3 regions of the Sinorhizobium sp. M4_45 genome follow, and region 1 is predicted to be linked to each of the others. Evidence: predicted binding sites of a transcription regulator. Region 1 holds the regulator's gene; each other region holds the start of a gene.
What was found. Region 1 encodes PhoB, which activates phosphate uptake and scavenging genes when phosphate is short. Its sites were predicted from a motif close to TGTCATNNANCTGTCAT; they were not measured.
Positions count from the first base shown of each region.

Region 2: the regulator PhoB is predicted to act here: its motif matches at 2,419-2,435, upstream of CN933_RS04285 (UDP-2,3-diacylglucosamine diphosphatase).
Region 3: the regulator PhoB is predicted to act here: its motif matches at 3,170-3,186, upstream of CN933_RS02020 (BtaA family protein).

Region 1 is NZ_NWVE01000002.1:41,290-49,053, reverse strand. It holds gene apaG (Co2+/Mg2+ efflux facilitator ApaG/CorD) at 1-276, shown strand, start outside; gene CN933_RS05840 (Hsp33 family molecular chaperone) at 304-1,296, opposite strand; gene argF (ornithine carbamoyltransferase) at 1,664-2,575, opposite strand; gene CN933_RS05825 (aspartate aminotransferase family protein) at 2,650-3,849, opposite strand; gene CN933_RS05820 (GcrA family cell cycle regulator) at 4,259-4,780, shown strand; gene phoB (phosphate regulon transcriptional regulator PhoB) at 4,888-5,571, opposite strand; gene phoU (phosphate signaling complex protein PhoU) at 5,683-6,396, opposite strand; gene pstB (phosphate ABC transporter ATP-binding protein PstB) at 6,486-7,301, opposite strand; gene pstA (phosphate ABC transporter permease PstA) at 7,315-7,764, opposite strand, start outside.
Region 2 is NZ_NWVE01000001.1:847,878-855,641, forward strand. It holds gene CN933_RS04280 (NADP-dependent malic enzyme) at 1-2,241, opposite strand, end outside; gene CN933_RS04285 (UDP-2,3-diacylglucosamine diphosphatase) at 2,487-3,332, shown strand; gene CN933_RS04290 (MFS transporter) at 3,470-4,693, shown strand; gene dgcA (N-acetyl-D-Glu racemase DgcA) at 4,645-5,628, opposite strand; gene CN933_RS04300 (ABC transporter permease) at 5,814-6,953, shown strand; gene CN933_RS04305 (ABC transporter ATP-binding protein) at 6,965-7,764, shown strand, end outside.
Region 3 is NZ_NWVE01000001.1:420,860-428,623, forward strand. It holds gene CN933_RS02005 (lytic murein transglycosylase) at 1-126, opposite strand, end outside; gene CN933_RS02010 (glycoside hydrolase family 25 protein) at 264-1,049, opposite strand; gene CN933_RS02015 (class I SAM-dependent methyltransferase) at 1,211-1,876, opposite strand; gene CN933_RS02020 (BtaA family protein) at 1,873-3,123, opposite strand; gene CN933_RS02025 (serine hydrolase domain-containing protein) at 3,376-4,737, shown strand; gene CN933_RS02030 (lytic transglycosylase domain-containing protein) at 4,775-5,779, opposite strand; gene CN933_RS02035 (LysE family translocator) at 5,913-6,548, opposite strand; gene CN933_RS02040 (pyrophosphate--fructose-6-phosphate 1-phosphotransferase) at 6,689-7,764, opposite strand, start outside.

The sequences.
Region 1 (7,764 bases):
CATTCCGGGCGCGCGGTCCGGCTGATGACCCGCTACTGGCACATTACCGACGAGAACGGTCAGGTGGACGAGGTGAGCGGCCCCGGCGTGATCGGCGAGCAGCCGCTGCTCAACCCCGGCGATACCTACGAGTACTCCTCCGGCTGCCCGCTGGATACGCCCTCCGGCGTGATGTTCGGCCATTACAGCATGGAGGCGGAAGGCGGGGAGACTTTCGACGTCGCCATTCCCGCCTTCTCGCTCGATTCACCGGGCCTCGTCCGCACGCTTAATTGATCCAGCGCGCAATTCAGCGCGGCTGCCCTATTGCGGGCGGACTTCGCTCGCCTCGAAGCGGTAGGTCGTCGAGCAGAACTCGCAGGTCACCTTGATCAGGCCGTCCTCGACGCTGGCTTCGATATCCTCGTTGCCGAGCCCCACCAGAACGTCCTTGATCTTCTCGCGCGAGCAGCTGCAGCGATCGTAGACCGCCTGCGGCTCATAGACGCGCACGCCGCGCTCATGGAACAGACGGTACAGCAATCGCTCGGTACCGACCGTCGGATCGGTGAGTTCATCGGTGTCGATCGTCTCGACCATCACCTTGGCTTCCGCCCAGAGGTCGTCCTCGTCGAAGAAATCCTCGTGGCCTTCGTCACCATCGCCGCCCGGCAGATCCGCCCGGCGCATCCTGTCCGGCGCGTCGGGCAGGAACTGCGCGACCATGCCGCCGGCGCGCCAGCGGTGCCGCGGCTTGCCGTTCTCGTCCTTGTCGAGAAGCTCGGCAACGGCGAGGCGCACCCTGGTCGGTATCTGCTCCGACTGGCGGAAATAGGCGCCGGCGATGTCCTCGAGCGTTGCCCCGTCAAGGGCCACGATACCCTGATAGCGCTGCGTATGCGCACCCTGGTCGATCGTGAAGGCGAGGACGCCGTTGCCCAGCAATTCATGAGGCTGGACGCGCCCGCTCTTTTCGGCGTCGGCGAGCGCCTCCTCATCATAGCGCGCATAGGTGCGGACGCGGTCCGGCGTCGAGAAATCCGCAACCACGAGATCGACCGGTCCATCGCCCTGTGTCTGAACGATCAGCTTGCCTTCGAATTTCAGAGACGTGCCGAGCAGGACCGTCAGCACCACTGTTTCGGCGACAAGCCGCGCGACAGGAAGCGGGTAACCGTGCCGCTCGAGAATGGCATCGAGCATCGGACCAAGCTGGACGGCGCGGCCGCGCACGTCGAGTCCCTCGACCTGAAAGGGCACGACGTGATCGTCACCGGCAAAATCGAACTCGCCAAGTCCCGGCGCTGTTTCTGTCATCGCTTGCTCCTTGCCTCGACCATAGTCACGCGGATCGATTCAATCCGGGATGTGGCCATGACCCATTCCAAAAACTGCATGCGGGATGCGGATGGAAACCGCTCGTTCCTCTTGATTTCCGGCACGGCTTGCATCGAGTGCACCGGCGCGCACCGGTACAACCGCCCGCCATTCCATTTGATCCCGTCATGGACGAATTTCTCCGTCGGCATTTGCTCTGCCTTAAAGCACCCCGCAGGGCGCCAAGCGCAGGATAGCCGGCGTGGGGCGACTGGCCGATTTGACGATCGGAAGGCCCCGCTCACCGCTCTAAATCGTGTTGCACCGTCCAGATTTCAAGAGAACGCCTCGCGCCCGCCTTCAGCCGTCACACCGCGCCCATGCACCAGGCGAGGATCGATTTCTGCGCGTGCAGCCGGTTCTCGGCTTCGTCGAAGACCACCGACTGCGGGCCGTCGATGACCTCATCGGTCACTTCCTCGCCGCGGTGCGCCGGCAAGCAATGCATGAACAGCGCGTCCGGCGCTGCATGCTTCATCAGTGCGCCGTTGACCTGGTAGGGCTGGAAGACGTTGTGACCGCGGGCGCGATGTTCCTGGTTCATCGAGATCCAGGTGTCGGTGACGACGCAGTGTGCGCCGGCAACCGCCTGCTCCGCCTCGTGGCTGAGCAGGATCTCGGCCCCGTTGTTGCGCGCCCAGTTCAGGAACTTGTCATGCGGTTCGGAGCCGAGCGGCACGGCCATGTTCATGCGGTAGCCGAAGCGCGCCGAGCCCTCGATCAGGGAGTGAAGCACGTTGTTGCCGTCGCCGGTCCAGGCGATCGTCTTGCCCTTGACCGGTCCCCGGTGCTCCTCGAAAGTCATGATATCGGCCATGATCTGGCACGGGTGCGTATCGTCGGTGAGCCCGTTGATGACCGGCACGGTCGCATGCTCCGCCATTTCCAGAAGCCGGCGGTGATCGGTCGTGCGGATCATGATCGCGTCGACATAGCGCGACAGGACCTTCGCCGTATCGCCGATCGTCTCCGCCCGGCCGAGCTGCATTTCCGTACCCGACAGAAACAGCGTCTCGCCGCCGAGCTGGCGCATGCCGACATCGAAGGAAACACGCGTGCGGGTGGACGGCTTCTCGAAGATCATCGCGAGCATCTTGCCGGCAAGCGGCTTCTCGGCAGTGCCTGCCTTGGTCGCCGACTTGCGGACGCGGGCATCGTCGATGATGGTCCTGAGGTCGGTGGCCGTCATGGCCGAGAGATCGAGGAAGTGTCTGGTCATACTGCCTTGTTTCCTGTCGTAGAATCCGTTTGTCGGCCCCGCCCGGGCCGGATCGATCCGAAACGTCGGGGCATTCAAGCCGCGGCGTTGCCGCTCTTGCCACTCACCGCCTCCGCGGCGAGTTCGAGCCGTGCCAGTCCTTCGCGCGCCTCCGCGGAGGTGGTGATCAGCGGCGGCAACAGGCGCAGCACGTTTTCGCCGGCCGGGACGACGAGCAGCTTCTCGGCGCGGATCGCCTTCAAAAGGTCCGCGGAGGGCACCTTCGCCTTGATGCCGAGCATCAGCCCGTCGCCGCGGATTTCCTCGATCACGTCCGGAAAACGATCCTTCAGCGAGGCGAGCCCCTGACGGAAGACGAGAGCCACCTCGCGCACCTGATCGAGGAAGCCTTCGGCGAGAACGACGTCGAGCACGGCATTTCCGACCGCCATTGCGAGCGGGTTGCCGCCATAGGTCGAACCGTGCGTGCCCGCCACCATGCCGGCGGCCGCCGCTTCCGTCGCGAGGCAAGCGCCGAGCGGGAAGCCGCCGCCGATGCCCTTGGCTACGGCCATGATATCCGGTTTGATGCCAGCCCATTCATGGGCGAAGAGCTTGCCGGTCCGGCCGACACCGGACTGGACCTCGTCGAGGATCAGAAGCAGGCCGAACTCGTCGCAAAGTTCGCGCAGCCCCTGCATGAATTCCTTCGATGCCGACCGAATGCCGCCCTCGCCCTGGATCGGCTCGACGAGGATCGCCGCGGTTTCTTCATTGATCGCGTTCTTGACCGCCGCGATATCGCCGAAGGGGACCTGATAGAAGCCCGGCGCCTTCGGCCCGAAGCCCTCGATGTATTTCTGCTGTCCGCCGGCGGCGATCGTCGCGAGCGTGCGGCCGTGGAAAGCACCTTCAAAGGTGATGACGTGGAACTTCTCCACGTGCCCCTTGGCGAAATGATAGCGCCGCGCCGTTTTGATCGCACATTCGAGCGCTTCCGCACCCGAATTGGTGAAGAACACCCGATCGGCGAAGGTCACCTGGGTCAGCCTCCGTGCAAGGCTTTCCTGCCCCGAAATCTCGTAGAGATTGGACAGATGCCAGACCTTGTCGGCCTGCGCCTTCAGCGCCTCGACGAGATGAGGATGGGCATGGCCGAGCGAGTTCACGGCGACACCGGCAGCGAAATCGAGATAGCGCGTGCCGTCTTCGGCGATCAGCCAAACGCCTTCACCTCGCTCGAAACGCAACGGCGCGCGCAGATAGGTGTCGTAAAGCGGCGTGGTTGCGGCCATGTCGAGCTCTCCTTCATTCCGGCGGCACGGACCATTCGGCCCGATAAAAATCAAAAATGCCGCCTTGCGGCGGCGACAGGCACTATTCCCATTTCGCACCGCGATGTCAACAAAACCAAGGTTTGCAGGCGCTTTGCGGATGCCGATTCCGAAGCGCGAAAAAATCACACTCTGGGACTTGCAAAAATGCAACGCTCCGACAGCAAGTTGGGGAAAACCGCGAAATCGATTCGGCGCGATTCCGGCGACTCTTGCCACGGAGTCACCCTGCCGGTAGGTTAACATTCAATTACTAGACGCATGCGGCGGACCTAGTCACCAAAAGTATTATCGCGTTGAATCTTCGGGTTTTTCCCGGAGAGCGGTGACGGATTCCGCCATCCCAACGCCGAGAACGGGGAGTGCAGAGATGAACTGGACTGACGAGCGGGTCGAGAAACTGAAGAAGCTGTGGTCGGAGGGCTTGAGCGCCAGCCAGATCGCGGCGCAGTTGGGCGGCGTCAGCCGCAACGCGGTCATCGGAAAGGTTCATCGGCTGAGCCTGCCCGGGCGCGCCAAGGCCGGAGGAAGCACGACCGCTGCAGCCCGGCCCAAACGGGCGACGTCTGCCCCGCGCGCGCCGAACTATGCTGCGCGTTCCGTAACCCGCACCGTGACCCGCACGGCCGGTGCGACCGCGCTCAAGGAAGAGCTCGCAGTCGACCTGGAAATGGACCAGGAGCTGCAGATCGACAGGAACATCGTCCTGCCGATGTCGCGGCGGCTGGAGCTCACGGAGCTTACCGAACGCACCTGCAAGTGGCCGATCGGCGACCCGCTCAAGGAAGAGTTCCACTTCTGCGGCAACGACTCCCCGGAAGCCTCTCCCTATTGCACCTTCCATGCCCGGCTGGCCTACCAGCCCTCCGCCGAGCGCCGGCGCATGCGCTGAGGCGCCTTGCTCATCCCGCTCTGGATGCACGACGAAAATCGGGGCCGGAAAGGCCCCTTTTTCTTTGCCATGCCGCAAGCCGGCACGGGCGCCAGCGACCTTCGGCCTCAGCTCTCCAGCGAATAGCCAGCGCCGCGCACCGTCCGGATGACGTCCGGCATGTTGGAAAAGTTCAGTGCCTTGCGCAGCCGCCCGACATGAACGTCCACGGTCCGTTCGTCGACATAGATGTCGTGTCCCCAGACACCGTCCAGGAGCTGTGAACGAGAGAAGACGCGCCCCGGTGAGGACATTAGAAATTCCAGCAGCCGGAACTCCGTCGGGCCAAGGCGCACTTCGCGACTGCGTCGGTGGACGCGGTGCGTCTCCCGGTCGAGCTCGATATCGCCGCAGCGCAGGAGCGTCGACAGAACCTCGGGCTTGGCGCGCCTGAGCATCGCCTTGACCCTCGCCATCAGTTCCGGCGTCGAAAAGGGCTTGACGACGTAATCGTCGGCGCCGGTGGCAAGGCCCCGCACGCGCTCGCTTTCCTCGCCGCGCGCGGTCAGCATGATGATCGGCAGGCGCTCCGTTTCCGGCCGCTGGCGCAGCCTGCGGCAGAGCTCGATACCGGAAACCCCGGGCAGCATCCAATCGAGGATGAGAAGGTCGGGCAGGCGCTCCTGCAGGCGGATCTCCGCCTCGTCGCCGCGAAGGATCGTATCGACCTCGAAGCCTTCCGCCTCGAGATTGTAGCGCAGGAGAACGCTCAGGGCTTCCTCGTCTTCGACTACGGCAATCTTCGGCAACATTCAGTAGGACTCCTTCCTACGCACGACAGCCGTCATGCCGCCGCGCACGGTGGTAGGCCGCGCCAAGGCGGCCGGAACAAATTCTGCATAGGCACCGGCTGCCGGGCGATCTCAGTCCGTCACGGAACCCAATGTCGACGTCATGTCGTCCTTCGGCCGTTCGCCCTGCGGCTGGGCGCCTGTCGCCATATAGTAGATCGTTTCGGCGATATTGGTCGCGTGATCGCCGATACGCTCGATGTTCTTGGCGCAGAAAAGAAGATGCGTGCACGGCGTGATGTTGCGCGGATCTTCCATCATATAGGTCAGCAGTTCCCGGAACAGGGACGTGTAGATCGCATCGATCTCTTCATCGCGTTCGCGAATGCTGTTCGCCTTTTCCGGCGAACGGGACGCGTAGACGTCCAGGACTTCCTTCAACTGAACGAGCGCGAGCTCGGCCAGGTGTTCGAGGCCGCGCGCAAGCTTGCGCGGTATGCCTGAACCGGCAACGGCAATCACCCGCTTTGCGGTGTTCTTGCCGAGGTCGCCCACGCGCTCCAGGTCCGCGGCGATGCGGATCGAACCCATGATCTCCCGAAGATCCGAGGCCATGGGCTGGCGTTTGGCAATGGTGACGATCGCCTTTTCGCCGATCTGCCGTTCCGCATCGTCCAGAATGATGTCGTCGGAGATCACCTTCTGGGCCAGGGCGAGATCGGAATTGACGAGCGCACGGACGGAGTCCGCGACCATCTGCTCGGCGAGACCGCCCATCTCGGAGATGCGGCGCGTGAGATACTTCAACTCTTCGTCGAAGGCGGACATGATGTGTGCGTGAGACATATTCGTTTCCTCGGGGGACGCGCTGTTCTGAATGGGCCTCGTTCGGTCTTGACCGGGAGGGACGGAAAAGCGCCGCCCCTCTCCGGCCATCAGCCGAAGCGGCCCATGATGTAGTCCTGGGTGCGCTGATCGTCCGGGTTGGTGAACATTTTATCGGTATCGTTCTCCTCTACGAGATTGCCGAGATGGAACATGGCCGTGCGCTGCGACACGCGCGCCGCCTGCTGCATCGAGTGGGTGACGATCACGATCGTGAAATTCGCCCGCAATTCGTGGATGAGTTCCTCGACTTTCGCGGTCGCGATCGGATCGAGCGCCGAGCAGGGCTCGTCCATCAGAATGACTTCCGGGCTGACGGCAACGGCGCGGGCGATGCAGAGGCGCTGCTGCTGGCCGCCGGAAAGTCCGGTGCCCGGCTCCTGCAGCCGATCCTTCACCTCGTTCCACAGCCCGGCCCTCTGCAGGCTCGTTTCCACGATCTCGTCGAGTTCGGTCTTGGTGCGTGCCAGGCCATGGATGCGCGGGCCGTAGGAGACATTGTCGTAGATCGACTTCGGGAACGGATTGGGTTTCTGGAACACCATGCCGACGCGGGCACGCAATTCCACCACGTCGATCGACGGATCGTAGATATCGTCCTCGTCGAGCGTGATCTTGCCCGTTACGCGGCAGTTCTCGATCGTGTCGTTCATGCGGTTCAAGGTGCGCAGAAACGTCGATTTGCCGCACCCGGACGGACCGATCAGCGCCGTGACCGTGTTCTCGCGGATATTGAGGTTGACGTCGAAGAGCGCACGCTTTTCGCCGTAATAGACCGACACATCGTTGCCGATCATCTTGTAAGGCACCGTATTCATTTTCTGCTCAAGAGCCTTTTCGACTGCAGCTTCCGACATGATGTTCATAGTCCTTACCCCACTACCAGCGACGCTCAAAGCGACGCCGCAAGAGAATTGCGCCGAGATTCATGAAGATGAGAAAGATCAGGAGAATGATGATCGCTCCGGACGTACGCTCGACGAAGGCACGTTCTGCCTCGTTCGCCCACATGTAGATCTGCACCGGCAGCGCCGTGGATGGCTCCAGCGGCGACCCCGGAAAGTCGACCACGAAGGCGACCATGCCGATCAGAAGCAGCGGCGCCGTTTCGCCCAGCGCATGGGCGAGCCCGATGATCGTGCCGGTCAGGATGCCGGGCATGGCAAGCGGCAGCACGTGATGGAAGATGGTCTGCATCTTCGATGCGCCGAGGCCGAGTGCGGCGGAGCGGATCGACGGCGGCACTGCCTTCAGGGCCGCCCGGGTAGCGATGATGATGGTCGGTAGCGTCATCAGCGTCAGCACGAAGGCGCCGACGAGTGCTGCCGA
Region 2 (7,764 bases), on a different contig from region 1:
CGACAGGATATGCGCCGGCAGCGCCGAGCCCAGAAGGATCGGGCCGACATGCAGGCTGTCCGTCATGGTTTTGACCACGCCGAGCGTGATATTGGCGGCGTCGAGATTGGGGAAGACGAGCAGATTCGCTTCGCCGTTCAGCGTGCTGTCCGGCATCACGCGTTGGCGCAGGACCTCGGAGATGGCGGAATCGCCATGCATTTCTCCGTCCACCTCCAGATCGGGGGCTAGCTCGCGCACGAGCTGCAGTGCGGTGCGCATCTTGAAAGCGCTCTCGGAATCGCGCGAGCCGAAGTTCGAATGGGAGACGAGGGCGGCACGCGGCGTGATGCCGAAGCGGCGGATTTCGTTTGCAGCCATCACCGTCGTCTGAGCGATCTCCTCCGCGCTCGGGCTGAAGCTCACATAGGTATCGGTAAAGAAGGTCGCTCCGCGTTGTGAGATCAGGAGGCTGAGCGCCGAGAAGTCGAGTACGCCCGACCGCTTGCCGATGATCTGCGATACATCACGCAAATGCTTGCTGTAGCGTCCCTCGACCCCGCAGATCAGCGCGTCCGCCTCGCCGCGCTTGACGGCGAGCGCGCCGATGACCGTCGTATTCGTGCGCACGATCGTGCGGGCCGCCTCGGGAATGACGCCGAGCCGCCCGACGAGGGCGAAATAATCATCGACATAGTCGCGGTAGCGCGGGTCGCCTTCGGGATTGACGACCTCGAAATCGACGTCGGGGCGGATTCTGAGGCCGTAGCGCCGCAGTCGGGTCTCGATGATTTGCGGGCGGCCGATCAGGATCGGCTTGGCTGTGCCTTCCTCCAGCAGAACCTGGGCGGCGCGCAGCACCCGCTCATCTTCGCCCTCGGCGAAGATGACGCGGTTCTTCGTCGCATTCTTCGCTGCAGCAAAGACCGGTTTCATGATGAAGCCGGAGCGGAAGACGAAACGGTTGAGCTTGTCGAGATAGGCGTCGAAGTCCTGGATCGGACGCGTAGCGACGCCGCTTTCGGCCGCAGCCTTTGCAACGGCCGGTGCAATCCGCAGGATCAGCCGCTGATCGAAAGGCGAAGGGATCAGGTAATCGGGGCCGAAGACGGGCGTTTCGCCGGAATAGGCGCGCGCGGCGACATCCGACGGCTCCTCGCGGGCAAGGCCTGCTATCGCGCGCACGGCCGCCATCTTCATCTCTTCGTTGATGGTGCGTGCGCCGCAATCGAGCGCGCCACGGAAAATATGCGGGAAACAGAGGACATTGTTGACCTGGTTCGGAAAATCCGAGCGTCCGGTGCAGATCATGGCATCGGGGCGCGCGGCGCGGGCCACTTCGGGCATGATCTCCGGCGTAGGATTGGCCAGCGCCATGATCAGTGGCTTTTCGGCCATCCGGGCCAACAGTTCAGGCTTGAGAACGCCGGCGGCCGAGAGCCCCAGAAACACGTCGGCTCCGCCGATGCTGTCGGCGAGCACACGATTGTCGCTCTCCTGCGCGTAGACGGCTTTCCACTCGTCCATCAGGGCCTCGCGCCCCTTGTAGACGAGACCTTCGATGTCGTGGACCCAGATGTTTTCGCGCTTGGCGCCCAGCGTGACGAGGAGGTTGAGGCAGGCAAGCGCCGCCGCTCCGGCACCGGAGGCCACGATCTTGGCCTCGGCAATGTCCTTGCCGGCAAGTTCCAGGCCGTTCAGGACGGCGGCAGCGACGATGATCGCGGTCCCGTGCTGGTCGTCGTGGAAGACCGGTATTTCCATTTTCTCGCGCAGACGCCGCTCCACCTCGAAACATTCGGGAGCTTTGATGTCCTCGAGATTGATGCCGCCGAAGGTCGGCTCCAGCGCCGAGATGACGTCGACCATCCGATCGACCGTCGGTGCGTCGATCTCGATGTCGAAGACGTCGATCCCCGCGAATTTCTTGAAGAGAACGGCCTTCCCCTCCATCACGGGTTTGGAGGCGAGGGGACCGATATTGCCAAGACCGAGAACGGCTGTGCCGTTGGATACCACGGCGACGAGATTGGCGCGGGCGGTGAAATCGGCGGCGGTCTCGGGATTGTCCTTGATGGCGAGGCAAGGTGCGGCGACCCCCGGCGAATAGGCGAGCGCCAGGTCGCGCTGATTCCCGAGTGGCTTGGTCGGCTGAATCTCGAGCTTGCCGGGGCGAGGATAGCGATGGAAGAAGAGTGCCTGCTGATCGATGTCTCCGCTGGCGGGAACGGCCTGGGATTTCGCTTTATCGCCCGTGTTCATGCCTTTGCATTCCTTGAATTCTTGCGTGGGACCCGAGAGCGCGGTTCAGGAAATCGCGTTCACGTCCGGTGCTGATCGATGTCGTGCCTTTTGGCATGAATCGCCCGGCAGGTACAGTTTCGACGCGGTTCTTTCCAGCCATGGCTACGCGGCGCTTGCTGCCTGCTCCGTGTCCCATGTCATCTTCCTGAAACACGAGTCTGATTTTGACGGTCGTGAAACGGCTAAACTAGGATGAGGCTGGCATGGCGGCGGCATCGGCATACCAACAGAATTCCGTTCTGAAACTGCGGACGCTTTTCATTTCCGATGTTCATCTGGGCTCGAAAGCGGCCAAGACGGACTTTCTTCTGGATTTCCTGCGGCACCACGAGGCGGAGACGATCATTCTGGTCGGGGATATCGTGGACGGCTGGCGTCTCAAACGCAGCTGGTACTGGCCGCAATCGTGCAACGACGTGGTCCAGAAGCTTCTGCGCAAGGCACGAAAAGGCACGCGCATCATCTACATCCCCGGTAATCACGACGAATTCCTCCGGGAGTTTCCGGGCGTTCATTTCGGCGGTATCGAAGTGGCGCAACGCTATCTCCACAAGGGCGCGGACGGGCGGACCTATCTCGTGCTGCACGGGGACGAGTTCGACGTGGTCGTGCGCAACGCACGCGTTCTCGCCTATCTCGGCGACTGGGCCTACGACATGGCAATCGCCATCAATATCGGCCTTGCGGCAATACGTCGTCGTCTCGACATGCCTTACTGGTCGTTTTCCTCCTGGGCCAAGCTGCAGGTCAAACATGCGGTGAACTTCATCGGCGAGTTCCAGAAAGTCGTGACCGAGGAAGCCCGTCGTCACGACGCGCAAGGGGTGATCTGCGGCCACATCCATCATGCGGTCATCGAAGACATCGACGGCATCAGGTACATCAACACGGGCGACTGGGTGGAGAGCTGCACGGCGATCGCCGAGCATCACGACGGCACGATGGAGCTCATCACCTGGCACCAGATGCGCGGCGACAGCGCCGCTGGACAGCGAGCCGGCGAGGCCGAGGCGATGCCCGTCAGGCGGCTCGCACCGCAGGCCGCCTGAGCGATCTGCGGGGCGCGGGAAAGTCGCGGAAGGGTCTGACTATCGTTCCGGTGGACAAGCGTCCGCGGTGACGACGAGCCGATGGCAAACACGCGCGCGGTTGTGTTACTGGTGGCCCACAGCCATCAGGTCCCTCCATGATTCCGTCATCTGCTCCCGCATTCGTCGCGGGGCCCCCGCCGCGCCATTTCGCACTCCGCATCGCGCTTCTCTTCTCAGCGCCGCTGATCGTCAACGGTTTCGCGATGCCGTACTTTCCGGTCTGGCTGAGCAGCCTGTCGCTCAGCGACTTCGAAATCGGCATAGTGCTTGCAGTTCCGATGTTCGTCCGGGTCATCACCGCACCACTGGCGGGCGTTCTCGCAGACCGCATCGGCGAGCGGGCGATCGTCCTGATCTGGTCGGGCATCCTGTCCTTCGCCGGGGCAATCGTTCTTTTCTACGCGCAGAGCTTCTGGCCGGTGCTCGTCATCTACACGCTGCAATCGGCGGTTTATTCGCCCTATGTGCCGATCGTTGAGGCGATCGCGCTTTCGGGCGTGCGGCGCTGGGGCTTCGACTATGCGCAGATGCGTGTCTGGGGATCGGTCGCCTTTATCGGGGCGACGATGCTGGGTGGCTGGCTGATCGGAGTCGTCGGCGGGCAGATGGTCCTGCCCGCAATGGCGGCAGGCTTCGCGCTCACCATACTGTTGGCGGTGGCCGCGCCGCGTGTCGGCCGTCCGCGCAGGCCATCACCGATTACCGCAATCACCGAGCCGCCGCCGCAATCGCTCCGCCAGGCGGACCTTCAACTGCTTTTGGTCGGCGTGACGCTGGTCAACAGCAGCCATGCGATGCTCTTCGCCTTCTCTGCCATCTACTGGCAGCATATCGGCTACAGCGGCACGCAGATCGGCATTCTCTGGAGTGCCGGCGTCGCAGCGGAAGTGCTGATGTTCTTCCTTGCCAGGGCGATCGTCCGCCGGTTCAGCGTCTGGACGATGATCTTCTCCGGCTGCGTGCTCGCGGTCGTGCGCTGGCTGATTTTCCCGATGGATCTCGGCTTCTCGGGCTATTTCGTTCTGCAGTGCTTCCACGCCTTCACCTATGCCATCATGCATACGGGCATGCAGCACAAGCTGGTCGAGCGTGTCGCGGAGGAGCAGGAGGCGTCGGCGCAGGGGCTTTACTTTTTCTACACCGGCATCTTCACGGCGATCTTCACCTTTCTGTCGGGCTATTTCTACGCCTGGTTCGGCGTCGACGGCTTCTACTCCATGTCGGTGGTCGCGCTTTCCGGCTGCCTTTTCACTTTCCTCGGCTGGTATCTTCAGCCCCAGAGGCTGGCTTCCGGCGGAAAGACGAGCGAGGCCTCGTAGCGAAGGCCCGGCGTGCGGTCTTTCGAAAGCAGCAGCGGTCCGTCGAGATCCACGAAATCCGCGCCCTGCGCGACAAGCACCGCCGGCGCCATGGCGAGCGAACTGCCGACCATGCAGCCGACCATGATCTTCAGACCGAAGGCTTCGGCTGCAGCGCGCATGCGCAGGGCCTCGGTCAGCCCTCCGGTCTTGTCGAGCTTGATGTTGACCGCATCGTAGCGGCCGACGAGCCTTTCGAGGTCCTCCGTGGCATGCACGCTTTCGTCGGCGCAGACGGGTACGGGGCGGGGCAGGGAGGCGAGTATCTCGTCGCGGCCGGCCGGCAGCGGCTGTTCGATGAGGCTGATGCCGTTCTCGGCGCAGGCGGTGAAATGGGCGGTAAGGTTGGCTGCCGTCCATCCCTCATTGGCGTCGAGAATGATGCGGCTCGCCGGCGCGCCGCTCCTGACGGCGCGAATGCGCGCCGTGTCGTCTGCCGTTCCGACTTTCACCTTGAGAAGCGCGCGATGGGCGTGTTTCGCGGCCTGGGCCCTCATCTCATCCGGTTCGCCGAGCGACAAGGTGTAGGCGGTGGTCAAAGGCGTCGGCCCGGCTATTCCGGCGAGCGCGGCAGCGGAGCTTCCACTGCGCTTTGCCTCGAGATCCCACAGGGCGCAGTCGACCGCGTTTCGAGCGGCGCCGGCCTTCATCGCCTTCTGCAGGTCGGTGCGTGTCATACCCTCTTCGATGAGCGGTCGTACGGTCTCGATGGCGCTCAGCACCGACTCGACCGATTCGCCGTAGCGGGCATAGGGAACGCACTCGCCCCAACCCGATAGCTCGCCGTCGGTAACGCGGCAGGTGACGACGCTTGCCGTGGTTTTCGAGCCGCGCGAAATGGTGAAAGCCCCGGCGATCGGGAAATGTTCGACGGTGGCTGTAAGAGAAATCGGCATAGAAACCCCTTGACTTCATCCGCTCCGGACCGCGGGCGGCGGACTTTCGCGAAGCTTCCGGCCCATTGTGTCATTTCTGTCGCACCAAGGGCACTGTACGACTTTGAATTCCCGCATGATTTTGTCATCAATTCGATTCTGGTTTAAGAGACTATGCGGAGAACGAACTGAAAGACCGATATCACGTGACGCGTGCCCAAACAGAGACCGCTGCCGACGTCGTCGTCGATGAGGGCGCCGCCGGAAACGGTCGGCGCTATGTGTTCAGCGGCGACTGGCGGCACGAGACCGCGGAGGAGATGGCCGCCAAGCTGAAGCGGCTTGAAAAGCCCTCCGATGGGCAGAGCGAGTTTGACTTCTCCGGCATCACCGCGATGGACACGGCCGGTGCGTGGATCATTCGCCGCTTCATGCACGGGGCAGCCGACGACGTCCGGTTCACGGGCGGCGAGCGTTATGCCGAACTGGTCCGCGCACTGCCGAAGCAACTGCGCAGCCCGGAAGAGAGTGGTACCAGAATGCCGCTTTTTCAGCGGCTGTTTACGCCCGTGGGTGAGCTGACGGTCTCCATCTGGACCGACACGGTAGCGGCCATGTACATCCTGGGGTCTGCGGTACGCGGCGCGCAGATGAAGCTCGGGCGTCACGCGGGCGTTTCGCCTGCTGCGATCGTCCATCAGATCGACCGCATGGGCGTCATGGCGACGCCCATTATCACCCTGATGTCTTTCCTGATCGGCGCCATCATCGCGCAACAGGGAGCGTTCCAGCTCCGTTCTTTCGGAGCGGAAATTTTCGTCGTCGATCTCGTCGGCATCCTGCAATTGCGCGAGATCGGCGTGTTGCTGACCGCGATCATGATCGCCGGTCGGTCGGGCAGCGCGATTACCGCCGAGATCGGCTCCATGAAGATGCGCGAAGAGGTCGACGCGCTCAAGGTCATGGGCTTGAGTCCCGTCGGCGTTCTCGTCTTTCCACGTCTCGTGGCGCTGACGATTGTCTTGCCGCTCCTGACGATCATTGCGAACTTCGCCGCCCTTGCCGGCGCCGCCATGGTGGCATGGGCCTATTCCGACATCACGATCCCGACCTTTTTGGCGCGGCTGCAGGAAGCTGTCGATTTCTCCTCGGTCGCGGCCGGTATGATCAAGGCCCCCTTCATGGCCCTGATCATCGGCGTCGTTGCCGCGGTCGAGGGACTGAAGGTCGGCGGCAGCGCCGAGTCGCTCGGGCGGCGTGTGACCTCCTCCGTCGTCAAATCCATATTCGTCGTGATTCTGATCGACGGATTGTTCGCCATGTTCTACGCGGCAATCGATTTCTGAGGTAGGCGAACATGGTTCAAGCGGTCATCGAAAAGCAAGCGGATGCGAGGGACAAGCGAGAGGCGGTTCTCTCCGTGCGCGATCTGACCGTCGGCTTCGGGGACCATGTGGTTCTCGACAATCTCAATCTCGAAGTGCTGCGTGGTGAAATCCTCGGCTTCGTCGGCGCCTCTGGTACCGGGAAGTCCGTACTGATGCGCACGGTCCTTCGGCTTCTGCCCAAGCGTTCCGGCACGATCGAAATTCTAGGCGCCGACTACGACAAAATGGGCGAGGCCGAGCGCATCGCACTCGACATGCGCCTCGGCGTGCTGTTCCAGCACGGCGCGCTTTTCTCGGCTCTGACGGTGCGTGAGAACATCCAGGTGCCGATGCGCGAATATCTGGATCTGCCGCAGGACCTGATGGACGAACTCGCCCGCCTGAAAATCGAACTGGTCGGCCTCGCACCGGAGGCCGCGGAAAAATACCCCTCGGAGCTTTCCGGCGGCATGATCAAGCGCGCGGCGCTTGCGCGCGCGCTTGCGCTCGATCCCGATCTCGTCTTTCTCGATGAGCCGACATCCGGACTCGATCCGATCGGTGCCGCGGAGTTCGACGAGTTGATCGCCAAGCTGCGGGACACGCTTGGATTGACCGTGTATATGGTGACGCACGATCTGGACAGCCTGTTTTCGGTCTGTGACCGGATCGCGGTGCTCGGCAACAAGCGCGTTCTCGTCGAAGGCACCATCGAGGATATGCTCGCCTGTGACGAGCCCTGGGTGAAGTCGTATTTCCGGGGCAAGCGCGCAAGGGCGATCGTGCGCGA
Region 3 (7,764 bases), on a different contig from region 1:
GCCGAGGTCGCCGCCGCACGCGGCGGCTGGGTTTCCCGACTGAGCCGGAGCTTGCGCCAGGGCCGGCGTGCCGGCGATGGCAAGAAATCCGAGGGAGAGAAGGGCTTTGCGCGCTGTGCCTGTCATTACAATTCCTTTCCGTGGCCGGCCGCACGGAATGCCGCCGGGCCCGAAGTCTGTCGAGAATGAAATCTATCGATGCTCTCTCAGAGCATTATGACCGAATGAAGAAAAATGCGGACCATGCCGCCCCGTCCTCTGGTCTATCTTGCCTGCGAGACGGTCGCGACCCACTTCTGCCAGTTCCTGGCGGAACCGGCGAAGGCGTTGATGTCCGTGCTGCCCTGAATGCCGGGGATCACGCCGGTGCTGGTATATTGCCAAAAGGCCCAGCGGCGTTCGACGTAGATGTCCTTAGGGTGCTTGGCTACCGAGCGCACCCAGAAATGATAGTCGTTGAAGGCGCCGACCAGATTGTCGCGGTGAAAATCGACGGACGTGTAGATGATCGGCCGTTTGCCGTAATGGGCCTCGAGCCGGTCCATGAACCGCTTCATTTCGGACCGCACGGTGTCCGGCGCCGGCCGGTAGCGGCAGGTCTTCGATTCGCCGTTCCATTCGACATCCAGGACGGGCGGCAGGTGGACGGCGCTCTTCGGCACGTTGGCAATGAACCAGTCGGCCTGGGCGTCGGCGGTGGAGCAGAAATAATAGAAATGATAGGGCGCGTAGGCGAGGCCGACGGCGCGCGCCTGCTGCCAATATTCGTGGAAGCGCGAGTCCAGCCGGTCCTTGCCTTCGGTTGCCTTGATGAACGCGAAGGACACGCCGGAATTCTTGACCTTTCGCCAATCGATGTCGCCGTTCCACTTGGAGACGTCGATTCCGTGAACGCTGTGATGGTGCGGCGTGCTGCCGCCGAAATCCTGCGGATCGGTATCGTGGAAGCGCGGCTGAATGGAGGCCGTCTTGACGAGGTCGTAATCTGTGGAGGTACAGGAAGAGAGAATGGAGGCGATGGGCAGCAATGCCAGGAGAAGCCGGCGCATGGGGGTTCCGTTTCGAGACGAACGACGATCCTGCCTCACGCGATGGTTTCCATGATTGGTGATGTCCCCCAGGGAGGCGTGACCTCCTTTTCACCATATCATCGTAAAAATTGCGTTAGCTCAAGTGTGAATTGCAGCCGAATGCTTTCCGCCATCGTCCGCTACGGTGCCGCGCGACGATAGACGGCGAGCCAGGCATAGCCTCGTCCGAGCGATCTGACCTCGAGCGCCGCTCCGTTTCTCTCGGCCCTTGTGCGCATCGCGTCGAAAAGCAATTCGCGCGGCGTGACGTGGAAACGTCCGAGCCAGGCCTGGAGGAGGCGGCGGAAGCCGGCCGGCCAACCCTCCTGCTGGCCGAAATCGACGATATGCAGCGAACCGCCCGGCTTGAGCGCGGCAATCGCGGCATCGACCGCCTTTTCCCATTCGGGAACCATGGAAAGCGCGTAGGAGATGACGATCCGGTCGAAGCCTTCCTGATCGAAGGAGGCGGCAGTGAAGTTCGTCGCGTCGGCGACCCGCAACACTGCGTCCGGCCGATTTTTGCGCCGGAGCTTGGCTTTGGCGGTCGCCAGCATCTCGGCCGAGATATCGAGGCCGAAGAGGCGCGCACCGGGGTAGAGTTCCCCGAGCACGGCGAGATTGCGGCCCGTGCCGCAACCGACTTCCAGCACGGATGCACCCGGCGGCGGGTTCAATTCACGGATCAGCGTGTCCCGGCCGAAGAGATAGTATTTGCGAGTGAAATCATAGATGTACCGCTGATAGCGATACATGCGGTCCATGAGGTGAGCCTGGCCTTCATTCGCAGTCTGCACGGCGCTCATGCTTTCTTCCGATAGATGTGGAAGCCGCCATAGATCGCGGACCGATCCTGGGCGCCGAGCCTCATCGAGGTCTCGGCATCGTAGTGCCACTGATCGAGGAGCGTGGTGGAGAGGCGCCCCGGCAGGATGCTCGCTTCCGCCGCCGTGCGGAAGATCACCGCCGCGCCGGCGTCGGCGGTGCGGGTGATCTCCGTCCAGAGGTCGTTCAGCTGCTGGTCGGTCATCCAGTCCTGTGCGTCGAGGAGCACGTAGCGGTCAACGGAGGCGGCGGGCTTGCCGGCGAGAAGCTCGGTGAAGCTCGCATGGTGGATCTCGACGCGCTCCGCATTGTTGCGAATCGCTTCGTATCGCGATGCCTGAAGATAAGGCGGCAACTCGCCCTCGTCCGGCCGCGGGTAGCGCCGCGCAAAGGCCTGCCAGGCGAAGTAGTTATCGCGCAAGGGGAAATGACAGGTCAGCTTTTCCAGGCGATTGCGCAGCACCGCGGCGACGGATTTCTCCCTGCTCAGGCTCGCGAGTTCGTCGAACTGCTGCGGCGGGATGCCGAGGCCGAAAAGGGAGCTCTTGCGGCTGGTGATCCACCGGATGACCGGACGCTCGAAGAGCGGAGCGAGCTTGTCTTCGAAGAACTGCCGCTGCTCGCGCATGGAGCGCGCCTTCGCGAAATCTTCAGGATTGACGCCATGCAGCCGTGCGAGAACATGGCTCGCGGCAATGAAGCGGCCGAGCAGGCCGGTACGGTAGATGTTGCGCCGGAAGACGCCGATGCGCCGGCGGCCGGTGAGATCCCGGCCGTTCCAATAGGCGCGGGTTGCCGGATCGAGCTTGGGAGCGAGGAACACGTCGTAAGCCTGGCCATTCGTGCGCGTACCCTCGACGGCGAGGAACCGCACCACGTCCTTGTGGCTCGGCAGGTGGCGAAAGGCCGAAAGCTTCAGCCGGTTGAGCGCGATGTGATGGGGATTGAGATCGACCACGTCTATTCGGGCAGGCGCGGCCGAGAGGTAGGTCAGCATGTTGCAGCCGCCGGAACCGATCGTCACGATCCGATGTCCGGGGCGGATCTGCATCGCTTCCATGTCGACAATCGGGTCCTCCCAGATCTGCGGATAGACGAGTCCGGAAAAGAGCAGACCGAACAGGCGTTCGGAGAGACCGGCGGGGGAGAGAGCTTTATGCTGCAGGAGTGCGCTTTTCAGTTTCGGATTCTTCTTGCCGAAGCCGGCATCCGGGGCGAAGTCGGTCATCTTGCCTATCGTCCAGTTGAAACTGAGCTGCTTCTAAGGTGACTCGGCTACACTTTGATGACGAGGTTTCGCACAGGGGCTCGCAGGGATTCGGGTATTGCCCCTCATCCGCGTGCCGACAGCATTTCCCCGCAAGCGGGGCGAAGGAGGCTCGCTGCGCCTCTGCTGACGGATACAAGACGCAATGGTCATGTACACTGGTCAGGCGGGCGAAAGCGCAGTAGCACTTATGCGAAGAGCGGGAGGGCGAGAATGAAGGGTCTTTTGAAGACGCTTGGAGGACCGGTGGCGGCCGCGCTCGCGGGCCTCGTCGGTTGGCTGGCGCTGTTTCCGCCTGAACTCCTCAAGGTGGGGGATGGCTATGCCGCCAAGATCGTCTGCTCCAACGTGTTCCTCGCGGGGCGCGATCCGCAGGAAGTGCTGGCGCAGGACGTGCAGGCGCCTGGCCACCCGCTGCTGAAGCTCGTGCGCGTTTCGGTCGATCAGGAAGAGCAGAGCGTGACGGCGCGTATCCTGGGCTTTGCCGCACCAGGCCGCGCCGTCTACCGTCCGGGCCACGGTTGCGCCAATGTGAGCGGAGGCAGCGCCGAGGCCATTGCAGGGATGCGCGCGACCGAGTCGGCAACGACGCCTCTCGCCCACGATCCCGGCGCCGACTGGCCGGACGGGGACAAGCCGGACATCGACACGGCCATTCAAATGCTCGTCGAAGATCCGGCACTGGCAGGCCCGGGCATGCGCGCAATCGTGGTCGTCAGGGATGGCAGGCTGGTCGCGGAAACCTATGCGGCAGGCTTCGACCGGAACACGCCCCTGCTCGGCTGGTCTATGACGAAGTCCGTGACCGCGGCGATCATCGGCCGGCGCATTGCCGAAGGGCGGATGGATCTGACCCAGACCAATCTGGTGACCGAATGGAACGGCGACGAGCGGGCTCGCATCAAGCTGACCGATCTTCTCGCGATGCAGAGCGGGCTCGATTTCAACGAGGATTACGGCGACGTCACGGACGTGACGCGCATGCTCTATCTGGAAAGCGACATGGCCGGCTTCGTCGCCTCGAAGCCTCTGGAGGCCCCTCCGGGCACGAAATTCGCCTATTCGAGCGGCACGAGCAATCTTCTGTCCCGACTCTGGATGGAGACATTCGACGACCCGGCTGAAGCGCTTTCCTATCCGCGCGAGGCGCTCTTCGCTCCTCTCGGGATGACGAGCGCTGTGATGGAGACGGATGCAAGCGGAACCTTCGTCGGCTCTTCCTACATGTATGCGTCGGCGCCGGACTGGGCGCGCTTCGCCGAGTTTCTGCTTCAGGACGGAAGCTGGAAGGGGAGGCGGCTCCTGCCGGAAGGTTACGTATCCTTCATGCGCACGCCGACTGCGGCTTCCGGCGGCGATTACGGGGCCGGCCAGGTCTGGCTCCAGGAAAACGGTATCCGCGCCGGAACGGCGAATTTCCCGCCCGATACGTTCTGGATGCTTGGACATGACGGGCAGGCGATCATGATCGTCCCCTCGCTTCGCCTCGCGGTCGTCCGCCTGGGGCTGACACCGTCGCGCCTCGGCTACGACGTGCAGAAGCTGAATGCGAGGATAATCGACGCGCTCGATTGAGCGATGTCCGGCAGACAGGCCAGCCGCTCGTCGCGGCTTACCTCATATTCAGCTCGTCGAGCATGCCCTTGCGCTTGGCATGGTAATAATAGCCGCTGGCATAGAGCCTTACCGCGCCGTCGTGCTGGTTGTCGGCAACCATCCACGCTCCGCGCAGATACTTGGTCGCGTATTTGAGGTTGGTTTCCGCGTCGAAGAGCCCTTCGGCCGGGCCCTCATAGCCGAGACCCTTGGCCGTGTTATAGCGGATCTGCATCAACCCGAAATTGCCTTTGCTGTAGGCGCGGGGGTTGTAGTTGCTCTCGCGCCTGACCACCCGGTGCACCAGCTCGAGCGGCAGACCGTTCAGTTCGGCATAATATTTGATCAGCCTGTCAAGCTCCGGCCGCGAGCTGGTCGGTGCTTTTCCGGACTTCAGCGAATCGGGGATGACGCTTGCGACCGCGCCGATTGCGGTGTCGAACACGCCCGTCTTCGGGCGCTCCGTCGGAACGATCATGCGCTTGGCGACAAGCGTTTCCAGACCGACCGGCTCGCCGGTGTCGAAATCCGATTCCCACGAGGCGGCAACTCCGATAAGCGGGGCGGACTGATGTCCGGCGCCTTTCTCGGGGACCGGCGGCGCGGCTGCCGGGGAGGTGCCTGCCGAGGCGGGTGTCGCCATCGCTACTTCAAAGGGCTGCGCGGGTTTGGCCGCCGGCACGGCAACCGACTGGGGAGCCGCGAAAGCGAGAGTCGTGTCTGTCGCGGGCCCCGTCTTCGTTTCGCCAGCGAAATCAGTTCCTGTGCTGCTTGCCGGCACCGCCGACGAGGTTTGTGCGGTCAATGCGGCCGAGGTGCTCGCCGTTGCGCCGATCGGCGCAGGCAGTGCGTAAGCCGTCGTCTCCGTTCCCGGCTTCGGCAGTGGCGTGACCGTCTGCACGGCCGTTAACTCCGCAAGCGACGTATGCTCGACCGTGGAACACCCGGAAGCAACAGCGACGGAAACAAGGGACACGGCGGCAAGTGCCCGCTTCGAAAGGGGAATACGGAATTTCGCCATGCTGTCACTTTCGTGCTTCTGGGCCCCGTAGCCCCTGCAAATCAGCGGTTGCCACCCCGCCGCGCTTGAATCTCCATTAACCTATGCCGCCGGTTGCGGCAAGCGCGTGAGAGCATTTCAGAGACTGCTCATGTCAGGTCGTGGCGCGCTTCAGGCCCGCCGTCAGCAGGCCGGCGCCGATGAGCAGCGAACCACCGAGGCGATTGACGATGCGCCGGACATTCGGCTTGCGGATGGTGCTTCCGGCCGCGGCAGCAAGCCAGGCATAAAGCGCCGCGTTGATCGTGGCGAGTATCAGGAATGTCGTCTCGAAGATCGCCATCTGCGCGAAAAGCGGCCGCGACAGATCGAGGAACTGGGGCAGGAAGGCGACGAAGAAGAGAATGCTCTTCGGGTTGAGTGCGGTCACCGCATAGGTGTGAACGAAGATCCGCAGCGGCCTTTCTGCAGGACTCGTTTCAAGGGTGCTCCCGCTGTCGTTGCCGACCGGCGCCTTCCAGAGCTTGATGCCGAGCCAGACGAGATAGGCGGCGCCGACCCACTTCAGCACGGTGAAAATCGCCGCCGAGGTTGCAAGCAGAGCGCCGAGGCCGAGCATCGACGCCGTCATTGCGGTGAAATCGCCAAGAGCCACACCAGCCACGGTCGCCCCCGCGATCTTGCGGCCGTGGCCGAGCGCATAGGATATGACGAGAAGGATCGTGGGGCCGGGAATCGCAAGCAGCACCGCAGATGCGGCGGCGAAGGCGAACCAGTGTTCGAAGGACATGAGGGGGCTCCGCGGTTGAATGGCTGCTGAAGAGGAGGGAGCCATGCCGGCGCGCAGCCGTCAACTCCTCTCGAGCCGAAAGCCTCCGGTGAGAAGCGGCTCGCCGTTTCAGAAAACAGCGAACCGCTCCTCGTCCTTCATCAGTCGGCCACCTGCCATTTCTGACCGACGACATCCATGACCTCGCCGAACCATTTCGCGGACGTGTCGAAATGCTTTCCGCCCTTGATGCGCGGGAACTCGATCGTGCGCAGCCGCCCGCCCTGGTCCTCGTCGTGACCCGTCACGCCGGAGACCTTGTTGAGCGCGCTCTCGACCGCCAGATCGACCATGCTCTGGATGAGGCGCAGATCGTCGACATTGGCGGGGGCGGAGCGGGCATAGTAGCCGGACTTCTGCACCATGGACCGCTCGGCGCCGAGGAGCGCCGCAAACTGCTTGGAGAACCAGTTGCCGACGTTGATCGTATCGATCTTCACGTGGCCGAACGCGTCGCGCTTGACCGTCTCGCCGGCGGCCTCCCGCTCGGCGACGATGGCGTCGAGGCAGGCGCCTTCGCTCACGAACAGCGTGACGAACCCGGCGCGATCCATGACTTCGCGCAGGCGCTCGGCTTCCGCTTCCAGATCGAACGCCATCTCGGGAAGGTAGAGGCCGTCGATGTTCTTCAGCTGTGCGTTCATCATGAAGCCGTCGACATATTCCTTGTTGCCGGCCAGCTGGATATAGGCGCGCGCGGTTGCCGCGGTCAGCCAGCCGCAGTGGCGGCCCATGACTTCATGGACGACGAGGGTGCGCGGCGCAGCGCTCTGTTCGTTGCTGACATGGTCGAAGAAGCGTGCGCCGTATTCGGCCGCCGTCCAGGCGCCGAGTGTCTGGCGGATGGGCACCACGTCGTTGTCGACCGTCTTCGGCAGCCCCACGACCGTCAGATCGTAGCCGTTGGCTCCGAGATAGGCTGCGAGATCGGCCGCGGTGGTGTTGGTATCGTCGCCGCCGATCGTGTGCAGGATGCTGATGCCGTCGGAGGCGAGCCTCTCGGCCGCGACGCGCAGCGGATTCTCCCCTTCCTTGACGAGACCGCGCTTCACGCAGTCGGCGGTGTTGGTGAGCTTTACGCGGCTGTTGCCGATCGGCGATCCGCCGTGGCGGTGGAGCACATGCGCCTTCTCGCGCATGGCCGGGGTGATTTCGATCCGGTCGGCGAGAAGCAGGC